Regions from separate parts of the Zhongshania aliphaticivorans genome, predicted to be linked through region 2. Evidence: predicted binding sites of a transcription regulator. Region 2 holds the regulator's gene; the other holds the start of a gene.
The links. Region 2 encodes PhoB, which activates phosphate uptake and scavenging genes when phosphate is short. Its sites were predicted from a motif close to TGTCATAAANNTGTAACA; they were not measured.
Positions count from the first base shown of each region.

Region 1 (5,381 bases), 1.1 Mb from region 2:
CCGCCTACGACCATGCTGGCGATGCGCTGAACATGCTCGGCGACGCAGTCAAAAATAAGCAGCGCCTACCCGACTTAATATTTTTAGATATTAACATGCCCGTTATTGACGGCTGGGAGTTTCTCAATCGTTACGAAGGCATTGTTCCTCAAGACCTTCGTCATCCAGTCATTATCATACTATCAACCTCGGTAAACCCCAGCGATCATGAGCGCGCGGAGTCTCACCCCTCTGTCACCGCGTATTGCAGTAAACCGCTGTCGGCAGACAAACTACGAGACATTGTCGATCAGTATTTTTCTTAGTCCTTGGGGCTCGAATAATGAGATTTGTCATTTCGCTTGCATAAGCATGGAAGTATTGTCACCACGTGCCCCACCATCTTCAAATATTTTTTCTACCAAGTAGATACCAGCCGCCACCAAAAAAACTAGCGCTCCGGCCGCAACAGCGCCCGTTGTCTTAAGAAAGCTAAAATGTTTCTCTGCAACTTCGTCTACTTCAGAAAACAAATGGCTATGCCCTGCTTTATCACTAAAGCCATTTTCATTTACCGTCGCAACGACCAGGGCCTCATGTTTACCATTAACAAAGGAAACTTGATAAGACTTGCCAGGCAATAGCGGCGGCGGACTGTTCACTGTTGCTTGGTAAGCTCGGGTAGTTGTGCAAGCGCTTATATTAAGCGCCATGACCACAACAATGACTCTAGATAATAGAGGCCTTGTGATTCGCATATAAAATCCCTTTTGTTGCCGCATACTTCCATTCCTACTTAATATAAGAGGAGCTACACCCGCGCAACAAAGAAAATTAATGGGTCAAAATTACAAACCTCCGGTCGAAGAAGCGCTGTAATCGGCACCACCTTAGCACCCCAAGCTCAAAAGCAAAAAGCCCGCACAACGGCGGGCTTTAGCTGTAGATCGAGCTGGATTTTAGAATAACTTACCCAAATTCATTAATTGGGTTTCACCGTTGCTGTCATCAACGCCATCGTTATCGTTCACCATCAGTAAATCGCCATTGGCTAACAAGGCCAAACCTTCGATTTTCTCGGTAACAAGACCACCGGTGGCTTTCATATCCGGCAATACGTCGCGAACCAAGGTTTTAGTCACTGTGGCGCCATCGGCGAGGCCAGTCGTGTCGAATTTATACAAGCGTTTGATGGCCGCGTCTGGCCCGCCCTGATTGTCCCGCTCAATCACCACAAATTCGCCATTACCAAGAGCGGTAATTTCCGACAAACCTACCCAGCCACCATTCTGAGACTCAGGAGCGTCAAGCTCGTAATAGAGGAAACTCCAACTTTCGGCGGCGATATCATAGATACCAATCCGCACCGCATCTTCGTTTTGCCAGGCGCGCTGGAACGCAACATACAGTTTGCCCTCGTACTCAGCCACCCCTTCAAAACCATTGTTGCGCTGAAGCAAATTCACCGCTGCAGGCAAAGTCACCGCCTTTTGAATAAGACCATCGGCGTCGGTGTTAATTAGCACATTCCTACTCGCAACAGGCCCATCAATCTGGTTGCCCTTGCCCTCTGAGGCAATCCAAAAATCGCCATCGGCCAGTTTGACAATACCTTCTGGGTCGATATTAACCGTCTTGTCATCGTTAACTGTAGCCGCAGGCAAGGTACCCAATGGTAAATTAGCTAACACCCCGTTGCTGTCGATAATATGAGTTTCGGTGGTGATTACGGCGGGTTGCTGGCTAACATCCAAGGTGAAAATCCGATTTTTCTTGTAGTAGCTGTCATCCACCGCGTATACCAAGGTGCCATCCGACGGGTCGGCAGACAAGCCAGACAAAGCGCTCCAAGGAATTGGCGAACCATCGTCACGATCATTGGATACGATGGTTGGGTAGCTGGCCGGCGCTATACCGTACTGATAGATATTCAGACCTGAGCGAATAACGGCGCCACGGTCATCTTCTTCACTGGCAGCAATGAGCAAATTGCGCGCGGGTATGGCCAAGGCGCCCTCCGGCCCAACACCGGCAGGGAGCACTTGCTTTAATACCGGCTTGGTAAAATCGGCCACGTCGTATACAAACACCACACTAGCTCGCTCCGAATTCACAAAGAGTAGGCGGTCTTCACCAAATACGCCGTACTCCGCGTTTTCCGGTTCATTACCTTTGTTTTCTGAGCGCGACTCAGGGTAGTGGCCAATACGGGCCGTCAGTTGATCTAGACTATTACCGGCCTCGAAAACCACTTCACCAGCGGTATTAAAAACACTAAAACTACGACTGCCACCGTCGAGGTCTCCCTCATTGGCGGTAACAAAATATTCCGTAGACAACCAGCTCACACCGTCGGGCTCACGTAATACGCCGCTTAGCGATTCGCTCTGGTTAATCACATCATCTTCATTGGCATCAATCCCAGTCAAATCGACAGTTCCTGCACTGAAGGATTTCACGATACTGCCGTCAGTAAGATCAACAAGGACGATGTGATTGTTTTCCTGCATGGAAACAAGCGCAATATTATCGGCATTGATATCCACAAACTCAGGCTCTGGATCAGTTGGGTATAAATCCGCTAACCCTGTGAGCCCCACGGCGCTGCTGGTCCAGTCAGCGGGCGCTCCGCTTAAATTTACCACCACCAACTTACCCGCTGGCATTTGCGGCAACGCGCCATCATTAAGATCTTCGTCACGCTCATTTTCGATCACCACGGCGGCATAGCTACCGTCTGGGCTCACCGCTACCGAGTCTGGCTGACCGCCAACATCAATTGAGTGAACAATGCTGCGAGTGGCAATATCCACTACTACTAGCAAACCGGAAACACTCACATAATCGCTGCTGGTATTGACGCCGACCAGTGCATAACCGCCTTTAATTGCGACTGACGTCGGTTCGCCAACGAGCGGCAATACACCCAAGCCAGTTGGCGCAGCGGGATTGGTGATATCGACAAAGCCCAACTGCTCTTTGGGGCTGTCAGTGTAAACGAGGGTCATACCGTCGGTGCTGGCAGCGACAATTTCGGCGGCCGTTGCGTCATCAGTATTGCAGGTCGCGTCGGCCTGCATGCATACCGGGTACACGGCAATGCGATTAAAGTTTTTTTCAGCGCTGGCTTGCGACGCAGGCGTTTTATTGTTGTCACCGCCACAAGCAGCCAAGATTAGCGGCGTTGCCAGTGCAATCCCCCACGATAATGCTGTTTTTTTAAATTGCATGAATCCTCCGAAAATGCGACAAAAATATGAATCGCTGTAGATTACGGAGGAATTGCGACAAAGCGCTGACAGTTTTATGTCAGTAAGATGGACTTTATATGACGCTGACCGCGCCCTCTGGTCCGGCGGCCCGCGTCACTTTAGTAAGTGCGGCTAGTCCTTAAAGCCGCTAAGGTGTTTGGCTGCTTGATACGCAAAGGTCATCGCCGGTCCCAAGGTCGAGCCCGGGCCCGGATACGTCGGCAGTACTGCCGCACTGCAATTCCCTACTGCGTACAAACCCGCGATAGCACTGCCATCGTCTTTGAGCACTTGGGCATCGGTGTTGGTCGCCAAACCGCCCTGGGTACCGAAATCGCCAGCCTCCAAACGCATAGCGTAAAACGGTGCCTCGTCAATTGCGCCCAGGCAGGGGTTTGGCTCAAAGCGCGGATCGCCGTAATAGCGGTCGTAAGCCGAATCGCCGCGCTGAAAATCGAGATCTTTACCGGTTTTGGCAAAGCCGTTCATTTTGCCTACCGTTGTCTCTAAATTATCAGCGTCGATGCCCAATTGTTCAGCAAGTTCGCGCACGGTATTCGCCTTACCCACCAACTTCGTTTCAAACCACTCTTTGGGTATGGTCCAATCGGGCTTCAAGGAGGCCGTCATCAGCGGACCAACGATATAGTCGCGGCGAAAACGAGCATCAAATATTTGATACATTGGCGAGCAAGGGGCCGCCTCGGTGTGCTGCTTGTAGAGGTCTTTCTGAAACGCCATGTAATTTTGCGACTCGTTGGCAAAGCGCTCACCGCGCAAATTCACAATACACGAGCCAGGGTAGGATTTTTCCATCACGCTAAGGCGAGGCGCCGGTTCACCGGGCACTGACACGGTGGTGCACCACCATGCGCCATCCATTAAGCGGGTTGCCGCACCCAGTTTCAGGCCAGCCTGAATTGCATCACCCGTATTGCCCTCAACGCCGCCACTCCAATCGCTACTGGTGGGCGCGGGCAGGTACTGCTCGCGCATCTGCTGATTGCGCTCAAAGCCGCCCGCGGCCAGAATCACGCCCTTGCGCGCCTGCACGCGCATGAGCTTGCCGTCACGCTTGATGATCGCGCCGACCACGCGGCCATTGTCTTCGATTAGCTCTTCCATCGGCGCACTAGCCCATAAGGGTATATTGCGCTTTTTTACCGAATACCACAGTCTGGCCACACCGGCCGCACCGGTACAAACATCACGTCCGAGGCCGTTGCCTTTGATTAGCCACGCAAAATCCAAAGCCCAGCTGGCAATTAACTTCATGGTTAATTTAATCCAGCCAGGTCCTTGCAAGGTCAGTAAAGCCGCTTCCACTTGAGTGAAATAAATGCGATTAAACAAACGCATCATATGATGTGAGGGACGGAGACGCTTGACGTCCTCGCCCAGCAATGATGAGTCAAAGCGCGCTGGCTCCATCGACCGGTGGCCGGTACGCGAGCCCTCAACATTGGTGTAATAATCTGGGTAATGCTCCAGGGTTTCATAGCGAACATCACTGCGCTCGTGCAAGAAATCGATCATCTTGGGGCCATTGCGTAAATAGCTGTCGATCATTTCCTCAGGTACAGCCCCTGGCGGGGTAGTGTTTAACAAATAAGCTTTAGCATCATCAAAGCTGTCTTGGGCACCAGCAGCTTTGGCGTAGCGGTTACAGGGAATCCACACCCCTCCGCCAGATGTCGCGCTGGTGCCGCCAATCTTCGCTGACTTTTCAACAATCAGTACGTCGGTCACACCCATCTCGTAGCTGCTTAAGGCGGCGGTAAGCGCACCGTTGCCGCTGCCAACAATTAATACATCTACGCTGTGATCCCAGCTTGTCTCAGTCATTATTATTTCCTGCATTCAATCTAAAATCGCGATGGCATTTTAGGTGGTTTACGCACCAACCAGCGTGATTAAGGTATGTCATAGCCGTATCGGCGATATAAAGCCCGTCATTGCACTATCATAAACGGCTATGGGCCAATAGCTCTATCATCCGTCTGCAGTACGCGACAACAACCATGACGACTCGCCACACATCAGGTAGGCTAAGCAAAGTTTGACGACGACAGCCCCGCATCAAGGGATCCCATATTATGACGACACTGTATAGCACCTTTCTGGAGCGCGCGCTGGCTCAACACGGCTCCT
Region 1 is NZ_CP014544.1:1,175,493-1,180,873, reverse strand. It holds gene AZF00_RS05190 (response regulator) at 1-305, shown strand, start outside; gene AZF00_RS05185 (hypothetical protein) at 333-761, opposite strand; gene AZF00_RS05180 (esterase-like activity of phytase family protein) at 939-3,209, opposite strand; gene AZF00_RS05175 (FAD-binding protein) at 3,363-5,075, opposite strand; gene AZF00_RS05170 (DNA-3-methyladenine glycosylase I) at 5,327-5,381, shown strand, end outside.
Region 1: the regulator PhoB is predicted to act here: its motif matches at 3,274-3,291, upstream of AZF00_RS05180 (esterase-like activity of phytase family protein).

Region 2 (5,381 bases):
AAGCTGGTGCGGTAATCATGCTTGGCTATAACCACTCGGCCATTGCTTAAGCCAAGTGCAAATATCCGGCTTACCTCAGAGTCTAAGGCGAAGCTGCTTATCTCGGCGCCATTCAGCGGAATAGCTTTGCTGAGCAGTAATTTGCCGTCGTTGGTTTGGAAAAAGTCTGCCCGACCTGAACCGTCTAAGCTAAAACCCACTTCCGCCTGCTCTTCCATTGCCAAATACAGGCTGGGAGCTTGGCTATTAGCAGAAAACTCATTGCCGTCCTCCAGTGAGGCCGACTCAAATAGCGGCATAATCTCAAAGAGAAGATAGAAAAAGATCAGCAGTATCGCAAAGAGTACGCTTATACCACCCGCGGTGATCGTAGCCGTTGCCATACCATCTTTGACTTTACGCCACTGACGATAAGCGGAAGCGGTAGCTCGAACCTCAGACTGACTCATGTATTTCGCTCTCTATAAACCTGCGCATACAATATGACAAATTTATTACATTAATATGACAGACGGTCTTTCTACAAAAAAAATGCCGCGAATCCATTCTGCGGCATTTGCATCACCAGTAAAAACTGGCGTTATAGCTCGAGCTTGGCTTTAATTTTCGCTACAACGCTGGCGGGTAATGGGATATAACCGTCCTTAACCACTACTTCCTGACCTTGCTTAGACAAAACCAACTTTATGAACTCACGCTCCAGCGGCGCTAGCGGCTTGTTCGGCGCCTTATTCACGTAAACGTAGAGGAAACGAGACAAGGGATAGCTGCCTTTAGTCGCATTTTCAGCGTTAGCGTCTACAAAACTGCTCTTTTCATCTTTGGCCAGCGGTACGGCGCGAACACTGGAGGTTTTGTAACCAATCCCAGAATAACCAATACCGTTAATAGACGTCGAAACCGACTGCACAACCGACGCAGAGCCAGGCTGCTCGTTCACGCCATTTTTAAAATCACCTTTACACAGCGCTTCTTCTTTAAAGTACCCGTAGGTACCCGACACAGAGTTACGGCCAAACATTTGGATATCGCGCGATTTCCAGCCGCCAGTCATGCCTAGTCCACCCCAGGTGTTCACATTCGCGCTATGACCGCACTTGTGGGTACTGGAGAATACCGCATCGACCTGCGCCATGGTCATGCCAGCAATCGGGTTATCCTTGTGAACAAAAACAGCTAAGGCGTCGATTGCGACAGGAACTGCGGTGGGCTTATAGCCAAACTTGGTTTCAAAGGACTCAAGTTCTTTGTCCTTCATTTTACGGCTCATGGGGCCGATATTCGAGGTGCCTTCAGTTAAAGCCGGTGGCGCCGTAGATGAACCTGCGGCTTGGATTTGGATATTAATATTGGGGTAGTTACGTTTGAAGTCTTCGCCCCACAAGGTCATTAAATTGGCTAGGGTATCTGAGCCGACGCTGGACAAATTACCTGACACACCAGACACGGTGACGTAGTCTGGCAAAGCGCTGTCCACGCGGGTATCAGCAACTGCGCCCACTGCAGACGCGGCCACAACTGCACTTGCTACTAAATATTTAATCTTCACTTCGACACTCCTAAACCAATGTAAGCTACTTCAGTGAAGCTACTTTATAGTCGAATTATGACAACTTTGTGACAGAGACTGTAATAATTGCGCTCAGTTTAGCTGCTTCGCCTTAACAGGCACCGCCACCGACTTAGGAAAAACACAGGTAAAGACACTGCCTTTACCGGGCACACTGCGAATTCGCAATTCAGCTCGGTGACGAATCAGCACATGCTTAACTATTGCCAAACCAAGGCCAGTGCCCCCTGTATCAAGGGATCGGCTCTGATCGACGCGGTAAAATCGTTCGGTTAATCGAGGAATGTATTGGGGCTCGATGCCGATACCGGTGTCTTCCACTTCAAAATAGGCGTGGTAATCATCCTGATACCAGCGCAGGATGATTCGATCATTCTCCTTAGTGTAGCGCGCCGCATTGACCGCTAAATTTGAAAATGCACTGCGCAATTCATTTGGATTGCCATTAATTGCAATATTATCGTCACATTCAATTTCAATACGCCGGGCACTCTTGGCCGCCGTGCCGCTCTCTTCGCGAATCATTTCCATCAAGGGACGCAGCTGAATGACACTCTCGTCGGCCAATTTCGGTACCGACTCCAAACGCGACAGCATCATCAGGTCATGAATCAATAGATTCATGCGCCGAGATTGCTGCAGCATTTGATCCACAGCTCTGTCCCAGCGGGGATTTGCACCGCCATGCTCAGAAAACGTCTCTAGGTACCCGTTAATAACCGTGAGTGGCGTGCGCAACTCATGGGAGACATTAGCAACGAAATCCTTGCGCATTTGTTCTAAGCGGTGGGTTCGGGTGACATCGCGGGCAAACAAAAGACGATTGCGCTTACCAAAGAAGCTGACGCTAATACTCAAATTAATGAGGCCATTGACTGGCGACACCATTTCCAGCGGGGCTTGATAGCGCTCAGCCTCGAAATAGCGGAGAAACGCCGGACTGCGCAGCAAATTAACCAGCTGACGGCCTTTATCACCCTCTTCTCTTAAACCCAATAAATCGTGGGCAGAGGCATTACACCACTCGATATTGCCGTAGGGATCAAGCATGACTACCGCGTCCGACATCGAGGCAAACGAAGCGTGCAAATAATCAATCATTGCCTGCAAGCGGTCACTGTCCTGCGACGATTCCCGCTGCATATCGTAGATTACATCAAAAACTTGACCCCACATCCCTGCAGCCTCTGGTGGATCTGACTTCGCGCCGCTATACAGCCAGTCAGACAACCGCTGTAAATGCCGCAACAGCCACGCGCATGCCAACAACGCCGCCGCCAATAGCGGCAATAGCCCAAGATCGAATAACGCGCAGCCTGCCGCAACCACTAGGAGTGGTATGCCGACCCGCAATAATTCTGCCTTCCAACTGTAATACCGCATTATTTTGCGCTATGCGCAGACACCTGTTGTCGAAAACCGGTAACCGGTTCCACGAACTGTTTGAATTAAAAGGCCGCAGTCTCTTAGCTCAGTTTGCAATGCTTTGCGAAGGCGACGAATATGGACATCGACCGTACGCTCTTCAACGTAAACATTGGTGCCCCATACCTGATCAAGAAGCTGGCCGCGACTATACGCTCGCTCCTGATGAGTCATAAAGAATTTTAATAATTTAAATTCGGTGGGCCCCATATCTAATGGAGTTGCATCAACAAATACTCGGTGGCTACTGGGGTCTAATTTCAGCCCCGCGACTTCGATACTTTCTTCCTCGTCACGATTTGTCGATCGACGCATAATGGCTTTAATGCGCGCCATCAGCTCACGAGACGAAAAAGGCTTGGTGATATAGTCATCGGCACCGACATCAAGACCTTGCACCCGATTGTCTTCATCATCTTTGGCGGTCAACATAATCACCAGCAAATCCCTGGTCAGTTCATCCCGGCGTAGGCGCCGCAACAATTCCAAACCACTAGTGACCGGCATCATCCAGTCCAGCAGCACAAGATCAGGGCGCTGATCAACAATTATACCGTGGGCATCCTGGGCATTGCTTGCCTCCAGACATTCATAACCCGCCAATTCAAGACCCACCCGTATCATTTCACGGATTGCGGTTTCATCGTCGACAATCAATATGGTGGCTGACGTCATTCCATTAACCTTTTTTTGTAAAATTCGTAGGCTGCATTAAAACCATTTTAAGTGACAATTTTATGACAGTTTAAATTTCACTTGATTAATCAAACACTACGGTCTTGTTCCCATGCACCAAAACGCGATCTTCCAAGTGGTTGCGCAGCGCTCTCGCCAACACCGATTTTTCGACGTCCTTGCCGAGTCTAACAAGGTCATCTTTGCTATGCCGATGGGACACCCGAATTACGTCTTGTTCAATAATCGGACCTTCATCCAGCCGCTCAGTAACGTAGTGGCAAGTGGCACCGATTAACTTAACCCCCCTATCAAAAGCTTTCTGATAGGGGTTTGCGCCGATAAATGAGGGCAGGAAGCTATGGTGTATGTTAATCATTCGCCCTGCATAAGCTTGGCAAAACTCGGGCTGAATAATTTGCATATAGCGCGCTAACACCACGCAATCTGCCTCATAGCTCTGGGCCAGCGCCATAATCTTGGCGTGTGCGGGTGCTTTGTTGTTTGGGTCAATGGCGACAAACTCAAAGGGAATACCATGCCACTCCACCATGCTACGCAGGTTTTCGTGGTTAGAAATAACACAGGGTATATCGCAGTCTAATTCGCCACTGTGCCAACGGTGCAATATATCAGCCAGACAGTGGGAGGCGTGACTCGCCAGTATTACAACCTTGCGCTTAACAGCAGAATCGACCAGCGCCCAGTGCATGCCATATTCAGCCGCTAATGGCGCAAAGGCCTCGCGACAGGCCTGAGCGCTAACTTTTAAGGATTCCGCGCGAATCTCATTGCGCATAAAAAACCAGTTACTTTCTGCATCTGCGTGATAATTCGCCTCGGTAAGCCAACCGCCGTGCTCCGCGACAAATTGGCTAACCCGCGCAACAATGCCCACGCGGTCGGGACAGCTAATCACTAAACGATAAGTATGATCCATGTAAAACACTCAATCCTAAATTAGGCTTTATTCAATATGCCACGCAATGCCTGAGGCAAATCAGCCGGTAAAACAACCGTTTTTGCGTTATTAGACGAAGACAGGCGCAATAGGGCCTCGGTGTATTTTTCGCCCAATAAATACAATACCGGCAACTCTTCATTACCCACTGCCTCAGAAATCAAAGTAATTGCGGCGCCACTGGCCTTAGCCAATACAACCTGCGCCTGGGCATCACGGCGCGACGCCTCCAAGCGGCCATCTGCCTCTAGAATAGCTGCTTGCTTCTCTCCCTCAGCCTTGGTCACTGCGGCGCGACGTTGACGCTCTGCCGCCGCCTGCTCTTCCATCGCTGCCTGCATCGTCGGTGAGGGATTGATATCCTGAATCTCGACGGTTTTCAGGGTTATCCCCCAGTCTGCAATATCCTCTGAAATCGCCGCTTTCAATTTCGCTTTGATCTGATCTCGCGATGACAGTGCAGAATCCAGCGCCATTTCGCCGACAATAGAACGCAATGCAGTCTGTACCAAGTTTTGAATCGCAAAGGTGTAGTTTTCAACCCCATACACTGCTTTTTCTGGGGCAACAATATTAATATAAGCAACCGCATTGGCAATGATCACCGCATTATCTTCGGTAATAACTTCCTGCGAGGGAATATCGAGCACGATATCCTTGGTCGTTAATTTATAAGCCACGTCATCGATATAGGGAATAATGAAGTTCAATCCCGGATTCAAGGTTACATGGTATTTACCCAAGCGCTGC
Region 2 is NZ_CP014544.1:2,233,772-2,239,152, forward strand. It holds gene AZF00_RS09945 (ABC transporter permease subunit) at 1-449, opposite strand, end outside; gene AZF00_RS09950 (PstS family phosphate ABC transporter substrate-binding protein) at 581-1,549, opposite strand; gene phoR (phosphate regulon sensor histidine kinase PhoR) at 1,643-2,953, opposite strand; gene phoB (phosphate regulon transcriptional regulator PhoB) at 2,963-3,670, opposite strand; gene purU (formyltetrahydrofolate deformylase) at 3,756-4,610, opposite strand; gene AZF00_RS09970 (SPFH domain-containing protein) at 4,631-5,381, opposite strand, start outside.